Regions from separate parts of the Conexibacter sp. W3-3-2 genome, predicted to be linked through region 2. Evidence: riboswitches for the same ligand, from Rfam matches in the RefSeq annotation. Region 2 holds a riboswitch; each other region holds the start of a gene.

Evidence for each region. Region 2 has a riboswitch for cyclic di-AMP ahead of GKE82_RS29190 (transglycosylase family protein). Riboswitches for the same ligand answer to the same signal wherever they lie in the genome.
Region 1: it holds a riboswitch for cyclic di-AMP, as region 2 does, so the genes downstream of both, GKE82_RS22475 (hypothetical protein) here and GKE82_RS29190 (transglycosylase family protein) in region 2, are expected to answer to the same signal.
Region 3: it holds a riboswitch for cyclic di-AMP, as region 2 does, so the genes downstream of both, GKE82_RS25170 (M23 family metallopeptidase) here and GKE82_RS29190 (transglycosylase family protein) in region 2, are expected to answer to the same signal.

Annotation. Positions count from the first base shown of each region.
Region 1 covers NZ_WLYW01000001.1:4,686,358-4,689,616, reverse strand. The annotation lists gene GKE82_RS22480 (PspA/IM30 family protein) at 1-568, opposite strand, end outside; gene GKE82_RS22475 (hypothetical protein) at 658-1,278, opposite strand; cyclic di-AMP (ydaO/yuaA leader) riboswitch at 1,286-1,426, opposite strand; gene GKE82_RS22470 (hypothetical protein) at 1,529-1,912, shown strand; gene GKE82_RS22465 (cell wall-binding repeat-containing protein) at 1,867-2,322, shown strand; gene GKE82_RS22460 (hypothetical protein) at 2,319-2,804, shown strand; gene GKE82_RS22455 (hypothetical protein) at 2,801-3,091, shown strand; gene GKE82_RS22450 (hypothetical protein) at 3,096-3,259, opposite strand, start outside.
Region 2 covers NZ_WLYW01000001.1:4,514,269-4,517,527, forward strand. The annotation lists gene GKE82_RS21615 (1,4-alpha-glucan branching protein domain-containing protein) at 1-161, shown strand, start outside; gene GKE82_RS21620 (glycosyltransferase family 4 protein) at 161-1,366, shown strand; cyclic di-AMP (ydaO/yuaA leader) riboswitch at 1,665-1,817, shown strand; gene GKE82_RS29190 (transglycosylase family protein) at 1,821-2,552, shown strand; gene GKE82_RS21630 (DUF3253 domain-containing protein) at 2,578-2,850, opposite strand; gene GKE82_RS30435 (acyltransferase) at 2,847-3,259, opposite strand, start outside.
Region 3 covers NZ_WLYW01000003.1:76,332-79,590, reverse strand. The annotation lists gene GKE82_RS25175 (cytochrome c oxidase assembly protein) at 1-375, opposite strand, end outside; gene GKE82_RS25170 (M23 family metallopeptidase) at 309-1,394, opposite strand; cyclic di-AMP (ydaO/yuaA leader) riboswitch at 1,412-1,554, opposite strand; gene GKE82_RS25165 (hypothetical protein) at 1,587-2,600, shown strand; gene GKE82_RS25160 (BlaI/MecI/CopY family transcriptional regulator) at 2,614-3,006, opposite strand; gene GKE82_RS25155 (fenitrothion hydrolase) at 3,059-3,259, shown strand, end outside.

The DNA.
Region 1 (3,259 bases), 170 kb from region 2:
AGGTGCCGGCCGCCTCGAGCTCGGCGACCGCGTCGGCGCGCGCCTTCATGTTCTCGGTCTTGTCGACCGCGCGCTGCATCGCGAGCCCGACGTCGGCCATCTCCTCGCCGACCCCGGTCGCAGCCTCGGAGATCCGGACCTGGGCCTCCGCAGCGGAGTACTGGGCCTTGATGACCTCCTTCTTCGTCCGGAAGGCCTCGATCTTCGCGCGGAGCTTCTTCTCCGAGTCGATCAGCTTCTGCTGCTGGGCCTCGAGCTCGGCGACCTGCTGGTCGAGCGACTGCAGCTCGGTCTGCGCGAGCTGCTTGCGCTCCAGCGCGGTGCGGGCGAGCTCCTCGTTGCCGGCGGAGAGCGCCTGACGGGCCTGCGTGTCGAGCTTCACGACGGACTGCTCGAGCTTCTGCGACTGCATCTGCAGGCGCTTCTTCGAGGTGACGACGTCGGCGATGCCCTTCTTGACGTTCTGGAGGGCCTCCAGCTGCTTCTGGTAGCTGTAGTCCAGCGTCTCGGCGGGGTCCTCCGCCTTGTCCAGCATCTTCGAGATCTTCGCCTTGATGACGGTGGACATGCGTCCGGTCATTCCGGCCATACGGTCTCCTCGGGCTCAGGTGGAACGTGCCCCCTGAGCGTACTGGACGCGCCCGGTGTGCCGAGCGCCTACAGGCCGACCGGCCGGCGCGCCTTGAAGCCCCGGTTGGACTTCCGCAGCGGGCGCCAGCGCGGGCCCTTCAGACCGCCGCGGTCGTCCGCGGCACTGGTGTCGAGGCGGATGCCCGCGACCGTCATGTACGCGTGGTCGGACGCCGTGTAGACCGTCACCCACTTGCCGCGGCCCGCCTTGCCCCAGGTGAAGAACGAGCGCGAGTCGCGCGGGCGCCGCAGCAGGTCGGCGCCGGCGAGCGCGAAGGAGACCGTGCCGGAGCAGTCGTAGGCGGTGTCCTCGAAGTCGCCGTGGCCGCCGCCGTACCGGTACGGCAGGCCGACGATCCCGTTCGCGGCCCAGATGATCTGCTTGACCGCGTCCGGCGCGTTCTCGGGCGCGGACGCGATGCCGTCCTCGTCGATCACCGCGACGTCCCCCGGGACGGTCGGGAAGCTCGTCGGATCGACCGTGCCGAACTCCGCGCCACCGGCCTTCGCCGACGCGTCGGACTGGACCGTCGGGGCCTGCTCCTCCTGCGCGGCCTTGCCCTTCTTCGCGGCGGACGCCCCGGACGGGACGACGAGCGCGAGGCCGGCGAGAACGGCTATGAGAAGGAATGCCCGGAGTCGGAGCACAGACGGACTGCTTTCTTTCGACGGCCTCCGGGGTTAGCTGACGGGCTCGCGCAGAAAGAACCAGCGCGTCCGATCACGATCGGATTCGCCCCAACGACGTGGGTCCCCCGTCCCTGGTGTTCCGTCCAGGGTTCGGCAATTCGCGGCAGCGTAGCGAACTGCACGACGGATTGCAGCCTTTCGTGCTGCCAGCGTCCGTGCAGCCCCGACAGGCGCGTGCCACGGGCGTCGTGGATATGGTCGCGCCAGCATGCTCCGTCCCGCCCTGCCCGCCGCCCTCCTCGTCCTCGCGCTCGCCGCCGCCGGTTGCGGCAAGGGCGACGGTCCTGCCACGGGATCGACGACCGCGGCCCCCGCCGTCGGCGCGAAGAGCGACGAGAAGGACGCGGCCACCGACCTCGGCTTCCCGACGTTCGCGACGAAGAACACGACGCGGGTCGGCGGCGGGGACGCCCCGACGATCGCCGCCGCGGTCGCCCGGGCCGTGTACCCCGGCGGCGAGCGCGGCCAGCGGCCCGCCGCCGTCGCGCTCGCGCCCGCGAAGGACTGGCGCGTCGCGCTCGCCTCCGCCTCGCTGATGGCCCCCCGGTGCGCGCCCCGCTGCTGCTCTCCGACGGCGACGGGCCCGACGTGACGGTCGAAGCGCTGCAGGCGCTCGCCCCGACGGGCTCGGCGCAGGCCGGCGGCGCGCAGGTCGTCCGGGTCGGCGACGTGTTCCGTCCGGCCCGCCTGAAGACCACCGACGTCGGCGGCCGCAACCCCGCCGCGATCGCGCGCGCGCTCGACGCGTTCGGGCGGGCGGTGCGCGGGTCGGACACCGGCCGCGTGCTCGTCGTCAGCAGCGACGCGCCCGAGTACGCGATGCCGGCCGCCGCCTGGGCCGCGAAGTCCGGTGACCCGATCCTGTTCGTCACGCGCACGACGGTTCCCGCGGAGACGCTCGCCGCGCTGAAGACCCACAGCAAGCCGAAGATCTACGTGCTCGGGCCGTCCAAGGTCATCGGGCCGGCGGTGACCAGGCGCTGCGCGCGACCGGCACGGTGACGCGGATCGGCGACCAGGACCCGGTCACCAACGCGATCGCCTTCGCGCGCTACCGCGACGGCGAGTTCGGCTGGGGCATCACCGATCCCGGCCACGGGCTCGTGTTCGCGGGCACCCGGCGCCCCGCCGACGCGGGTGCCGCCGCCGCGCTCTCGGCCAGCGGCACCTACGGCCCGTTGCTGCTGCTGGCGCGCGGCGACGCGCTGCCCAAGCCGCTCGAGCAGTTCCTGCTCGACATCCAGCCCGGCTACGACCGGGACCCCGTGCGCGGGGTCTACAATCACGGCTGGATCGTGGGTGACGACCAGGCCGTCGAGACCGGGGTCCAGGCGACCGTCGACGGTCTCCTGGAGATCGCGCCGGTGAACGCCGCCGCACCGGAGCCCACGGCCACCACGACGCAGCCGACGGCGACCACCAAGGCGCCGCCGACCCGCACCACTCCCACCACCACCACGACGACCCCCCGGAGCGCCCCGTGAGCGAAGCAGAGTCCCCCGAGCGCAGCGACCGTCGCGGCTCCGTCCCGGACGTCACGATCGACGACGTGCGCGAGCTCATGGGGGCCTCCACCCCGCACTTCGCGCTGCAGATCCGCAACCGGATCGCCAAGCTCGTCCGCGACCTGCCGGCCGAGCACCCCGCCCGCATCCTCGGCGAGCAGGAGATCGCCCGGCTGACCAAGCTCGGCTTCTCCGGCGAGACGCGCGGCACGCAGCGCGAGGAGGGGATCGCCCCGCTCGCCTCCGTGTCCGAGGACCTGCGCTGACGCGCTAGCGGCGCAGGCTGCTGCGCCGGCAGCGCGGCGTGAAGACGCCCGCGTGGCGCAGGCAGATCTCGACCTCCGCCGCCTTGCCCTGGACCGAGAACGAGCCGTCCTTCACGCCCCCGCGGCCGGAGGCCGGCCACTCGTTCCAGCTGATCCCGCGGAACCAGC
Region 2 (3,259 bases):
CCTTCATGGTGACCCGCGAGCTCGCCGGGACCTACCCGCTGGAGCGTGCCGCGGGCCATCGCGAGGCGCTCGACACCGCGCTCGGGTCGGTAGGCTCGTCCGAGCCGACCGTGCGGCACCTGGCGCCGCACGCCACCGCAGCACCCCTGCTCGAGCCCTGATGTCCGCGCTGCGCACCCTCATCCTGTCCTGGGAGTTCCCGCCGGTCGTCGAGGGCGGCCTCGCCCGCCACGTGCGCAAGCTGACCGAGCAGCTCGTGCCCGCCGACGTCGAGGTGCACGTGCTCACGCGCGGGGACGAGACGATGCCGGCCGAGGAGCTCGTCGCGGGCGTGCACGTGCACCGCGTGCGCGAGCCGATTCGCCCGCGCGACCTCGGCGAGTTCGTCACGTGGATCGAGCACATGAACGCGGACATGCTCGCCGCGGGCGTCGAGCTCGGCGACCGCTACACGTTCGACGTCGTCCACGGCCACGACTGGCTCGTCGCGAACGCGTGCGACCACCTCGCCAAGCGGTTCGGCTGCCCGATGGTCATGACCGTCCACGCGACGGAGCACGGCCGCCACCAGGGCTGGGTCGACCAGCACCCCCAGAGCTACATCCACGGCGTCGAGCAGTGGATGACGCACCGCGCGCAGCACGTGATCACCTGCTCCCACTACATGCGCGAGCACGTCCTGGACGTCTACGGGCTCGACGAGGGCCACGTCAGCGTCATCGCCAACGGGATCGACCCCCACGACCTGCAGCCGATCGAGGACCTCGACACGCTGCGTGCCCGTTTCGCCGCGCCGGACGAGAAGCTCGTCCTGCTCGTCGGCCGCCTCGACTACTACAAGGGCTTCCAGCTGGCGCTCGAGGCGATCGCGGGGGTCATCGAGCGGCTCGGGGACGGCGTGCGCACGCGCTACCTCGTCGCGGGCTCCGGGCCGCACGAGGCGGAGCTGAAGGCGCAGGCGGCCGCGCTGGGGATCGACGGGGCCGGCACGTTCCTGGGCTGGATCGGGGACGACGTGCTGCACTCGCTCTACCGCATCGCCGACCTCTGCGTGGTGCCGTCGCTGTACGAGCCGTTCGGGCTCGTGGCGCTGGAGGCGATGGCCTCGGGCTGCGCCTGCATCGTGGCCGACACCGGCGGGCTGCGCGAGGTCGTCCCGGCCGACGAGCGCGTGGGCCTGCGGTTCAACGGCGGCGACGCCGAGCACCTCGGCGTGATGGTCGAGCGGCTGCTCACCGACGAGCCGCTGCGCGAGCGTCTCGTGGGGGAGGCGATGGAGCACGTCCGTCGCTTCGACTGGGCGGACATCGCCCGGCAGACCGCCGCGGTGTACCGCGCCGCGGTCGACGCCCACGCCCGCGCCTAGGCGCTCGCGACCCGCCGAGGACCCGTCCGCGCAGCCCGCGGCGGTAAGCGTCCACGCGCCATGGTCGCGGGTGGTTATGTCGCCGTCGACCGCGAACGCCGAAACCCTCCAGCAATGGTCGAGAGTTGACCGAACTCCCGTGATGATCACGGAATTTCCGACCCTCACGGGGTCGGACATCGTGTCCGTAACCCTCAAGCTCGACATGAGGTCGAGCTATCTGGATGTGGATCCGTAACGCGACGGGGTCGCGAACCCGCGTTCGGTTGCTACTGTTCTCGGCGGCCGTCAGAGGCGGCCGAACCAGACGCCGAGTCCCCGCCGCCCTGTGCCGCGGGGAACGGGGGACCCAGTGGACCACGGTCCTGGGGCGAATCGCCGCACGATGCGGCGTAGCGCAGTCTCACGCGCGAGCCCGACAGCTAACCCCGTAGGCGACGAGACAACCCAAGGGGTGCTGGACGTCGTGACAACGCTGCTCAACCGCCGGACCGCCGGACCGCTGCTCGCCCTCGCGTGCGCCTTCGCCGTCCCGGGCGCCGCCCAGGCGCAGACCGAGGCCCCGGCCAACACCGGGGGTGCGACGCCGCAGGCCGCGCCGGCGCCCGCCACCACGCAGGCCGCGACGCCTGCGACCACGACGCCGGCCGCCGGCCCGTCGGCGGTGCGCACGCTCAAGCCCGGCTCGCGCGGCCGCCGCGTGCGCTCGCTGCAGCGCCGCCTGAAGATCCGCGTCGACGGCGTCTACGGGCGCACGACGAAGATCGCCGTCATGCGGTTCCAGCGCCGCAAGAAGCTCACGGTCGACGGCATCGCCGGCCCCGCGACGCTGCGCGCGCTCGGGCTCGTCCCGACGTCCGCCTCCGCCGGCCCGGTGGGCTCGAAGAACCCGCCGGCGAAGGTCACGCTCCCCGACACCATCCCCGCCAAGGCGATGCGCGTCCTCGAGCAGATCGCCGAGTGCGAGTCCGGGGGCGATCCGACGATCGTCTCGCCCGACGGCACCTACCGCGGCAAGTACCAGTTCCACGTCGACACGTGGGCCGCGATGGGCGGCTCCGGTGATCCCGCCGCCGCGCCCGAGGACGAGCAGGACAAGCGCGCCTACGTGCTCTACGACCGCCAGGGCGTCGACCCCTGGCCGGTCTGCGGCCCGAAGGCCGCCGCCGCGGCCCGCCGCGGCTGACCGACCGCAGCACCCCGCGCCGTCCTCAGGCCTCCGGGGGCCGGCGCAGCCGGATCGGTCCGCGCGCCGCGCGACCGTCCACCACCCGACCGCGCTGCGTGACCTGCACGACGCCCCGGTCGGCCAGGGCGAACGCCACCGCGCGCACCGGCTCCATGAGCGGGCGGAAGCCGTCGTCGCCCGCGAGCGCCCGCGCGGCCTCCGACGGGCAGATCGTCCTGCCGCTCGTCGCGCTCCCGCGCGCGTCGAGCAGCGCGAGGATCGTCTCCTCGATCGCCCGGTCCGACGGGCCGCTCACGACCAGCGCAGCCGCGTCGGTGCGTCCCGCATGCGCAGCACGCGGGCGGGGACCCCGCCCGAGACCGCGTTGGCGGGCACGTCGCGGGTGACGACGCTGTTGGTGCCGACGACCGCGTTGTCGCCGACCGTCACGCCGCGCAGGAAGCAGGCCCCGTAGCCGACCCAGACGTTGTGCCCGACGCGCACGTCGCGCATGTAGATGCCCTGGGCGCGGATCGGACGCTCCACGTCGACGACGCCGTGGTCGAAGTCGATGAACATCGCCCGGTCGGCGACGATGCACTCCCGGCCGATCGACACGTGCTGGTAGCAGCTGACCGTGCACTCCTGGCCGAGAACGGTCTTCGCGCCGATCCGCACCTCGCCCTCGTGCGCGCGGACCTTCGTGCCGTGGCCCAGCCACGACC
Region 3 (3,259 bases), on a different contig from region 2:
CGTCACCGGACGCAGCAGCACCTTGGTCAACCCGAGGGTCAGCAGGATCGGGACGATGTCGAGCAGCAGCACGTGCTGCACCATGTGCATGGCGAAAAGCTGCTCGCCCAGCGGATCCAGCGGGGAGAAGAGCGCGGCGCTGAGCGCGGCAATCCCGGTCAGGAAGACGAGCAGCCGCCAGGTGGGCGCGTCGCGTGGCCCGGACGGTGTGCGACGGACCGCGCGCCAGCGCCACAGGTAGCCGCCGAGCAGCAGGAGGACCAGCAGCAGCGGGCCGGGCGTCGCCGACCACGAGGCGTCCGGTGCGGTCAGCTGAAGCTGTCCCAGCGGCGCAGCTCCGGCAGCGGGTCGATGCCCTCGCCGCCCTCGTACCACCCTGGGGCGGTCCACAGCTCGAAGTGCAGGTGGCAGCCGGAGGCACGGCCCGAGTCTCCGACGTAGCCGATGCGCTGGCCGGCGCGGACCCGGTCGCCCTTCTTCACGAGCGCGCGATCGCGCATGTGCATGTAGGTGTACGAGGCGCCGGTCTTATCCTGTAGCACGACGTAGTTCCCGGCACGGGACTGGACGGCCTCGAACTGCACGGTCCCGGGACGTGCGGCCACGAGCGGCACGCCGCAACGGGCGAACATGTCCTGCCCGCCGTGGCCGCGGCCCCCGCCGAAGTCGTTGGTGGCCGACTGCCCGAGGTCGTGCTTGCCGCGGATCGGGAAGATCGCGTCAAGGACCTGGACGGCCCCGGAACTGGCCTGCGACGCCGTCGGCTGCCCGGCCAGGCGCAGCACGTAGCGGCCCGCCGTCACCACCGACCCACCGACCGTCCCGTCCCAGCGAACCTCACCCTGGCCAGCGTCCACCGGCCAGGACCGGACGACCTGGCCGGAGTCCACCCGGACGGCCTCGACGGTTCCCGCAACGGTCGCCGTGTACTGCAGCAGCATGCGCTTGCGCGACCCGGCGATGAGCGCCTGGCCGGGCGCGAGGTCGGTCGTGGCGCCGGTGACGTCCGCCTGGGGGACCGGCGAGGTGAGGATGCGCAGCCGCTGCGTACGGCTCGAGCCGCCGGCCGGGCTGACCAGTCGCAGCGCGCCGCTGCGGGCGTCGCGTGGAACGGTCACCTTCAGCGACGTCGCCTCGGCGGATGACGGTGCGGTGGCACGGTCGTCCTTGGTGCCCTTGCCGCCCTGGAAGATGACGCGGGTCACGCCGTCCATGCCGGTACCGGCGATCGTGAGCGTCTGGCCGCGCCGGCAGGCCCAGCTCTCGCCCGACGCGCAGGACGCCGCGCTCGCGGCGGCCGGGTCCGGGATCGACGCACCTCCGGTGCTCGAGGCGCCGAGCGCGCCCGAAGGCACGAGGAGCAACACGGTGGGGGCCAGGACGGCGAGGGACAACCGGCGGTAGGTCAACGCGAATCTCTTTTCGTCTGCCTACGGGGTTAGCTGACGGACTCGCGCGGAAAAGTCGCGCTACGACACTGGGTCGATTCGCCCCCGGAGTGGGTCCCCCGCTCGCCTCGACCCCGGGGTCTCGACGATTCGGCGCTGCTATGACGGCGCGCATCATACTACGATGCGTCGTAGACAATGCGCCGACACCTCCTCATCCTCGGACTCAGTGCCGCGACCCTCGCCGGCTGCGGCGGAGATTCGTCCTCCGACGGCGCGTCCGTCGAGCCCCGCGGACCGTCGTCCGCGGCCCTGCGTGCGAAGCTGGCCGAGGCGACGTCGGTCGATCTCGCCCGCTTCCCCAAGCCGGCCGGAAAGACGCTCAACGAGTTGAGCCAGTCCCTCGACGGGACCGGGCCGCAGGTCGCGCTCGGGACGAGCGTCTTCCCCGACGCCCGGACGCGACTGGCGTTCGGGCTCATCGACGAGCAGACCGGGTTCGTCTACGCCCCGTCGGTCGTCTACCTCGCCAAGGGCGAGAGCGCCCGGGTGCTCGGACCATTCCCGGCGCCGGCAGACCTGCTGGTGACGGACCCACCGTTCCGCTCACGGCAAACGGCCAGCGAGAAGGACCCGTTCTCCGCGATCTACGACTCGCGGGTCACGGTCGACGGACCGGGGACCTACAACGTCCTCGTGGCGAGCGACATCAACGGGAAGCTCATCGGCTCCGGCACCCAGATCAAGGTCGTCGACGCGAAGGCCGATGCCGTGCCCGACGTCGGGGAGCGCGCGCCGAGCGTGAAGACCGACACCGTCGCTTCCGCCGGGGGCGACCTTGCGGCGATCGACACGCGGCTCCCGCCGGACGACCAGCACGAGGAGAGCCTCGACGACGTGCTCGGCAAGAAGCCAGTGGCACTCGTCTTCTCGACCCCGCAGCTGTGCGAGTCACGCGTCTGCGGCCCGGTCGTCGACATCGCCGCGCAGCTCAAGTCCACCTATGGCGATCGCATGACGTTCATCCACCAGGAGGTCTACGTGGAGAACTCGTTCGACAAGGGGCTGCGCGAGCCGCTCAAGGCCTTCAACCTGCCGTCGGAGCCGTGGCTCTTCACGATCGACGCACGTGGACGCGTCGCCGAGCGGCTCGAGGGGTCGTTCGGCTTTCGGGGCTTCGAAACCGCGATCAAGAAGGCGCTGGAGGCCTGAGCCGGCTGCGCCGTCAGGCGCTGGGCTTCTTGCCTGCGAGCCGGCGCAGCTCCTTGCGCCGCTCGGGGTCCAGCTGCTGGATCGAGCGCGCGAAATGCACCAGGACCGTGTCGCCGTAGGCGTCCACGAGATCGGCGACCTCGCCCGCGGCGCGGCGCTCCTCGTAGTCGTCCTGCGACATGGCGGCCGAGTAGTGGTCGGTCTTGCCCGAACGACGACGGACGAGCAGTTCCTTCTCCGCGAGTCGGCTCATGACGGTCATCACGGTCGTGTAGGCGCGGGTCTTCTCCGCGCGGGCGTTCAGCCCGTCGAGGACGTCGCGCACGGTGGACTCCCCGCGGGACCAGATCTCGGCCATGACCTCGCGCTCGAGCTCGTGCAGTTCGGGGAGTCGCTCCTGGGACACGCGCGGAGTCTACCGCGCCGCCAGGAAACACTACGCTGCGTAGTATTGACGGGTGCTCGTCCGCTCTCGTCTGCGCGTCCCCGCCTTGCTCGCGGTCGTGCTGCTCCTCCTGCTGCCCGCCTCGTCGGCGGCCCACGGTCTCGTGATCCGGGCCGACCTTCCGATCCCGGAGTGGCTGTTCGGCTTCGGCGCGGCGGTGGTGGTGATCGTGACGTTCGTCCTGCTCGCCGTCGCCTGGCGGACACCGCGCCTC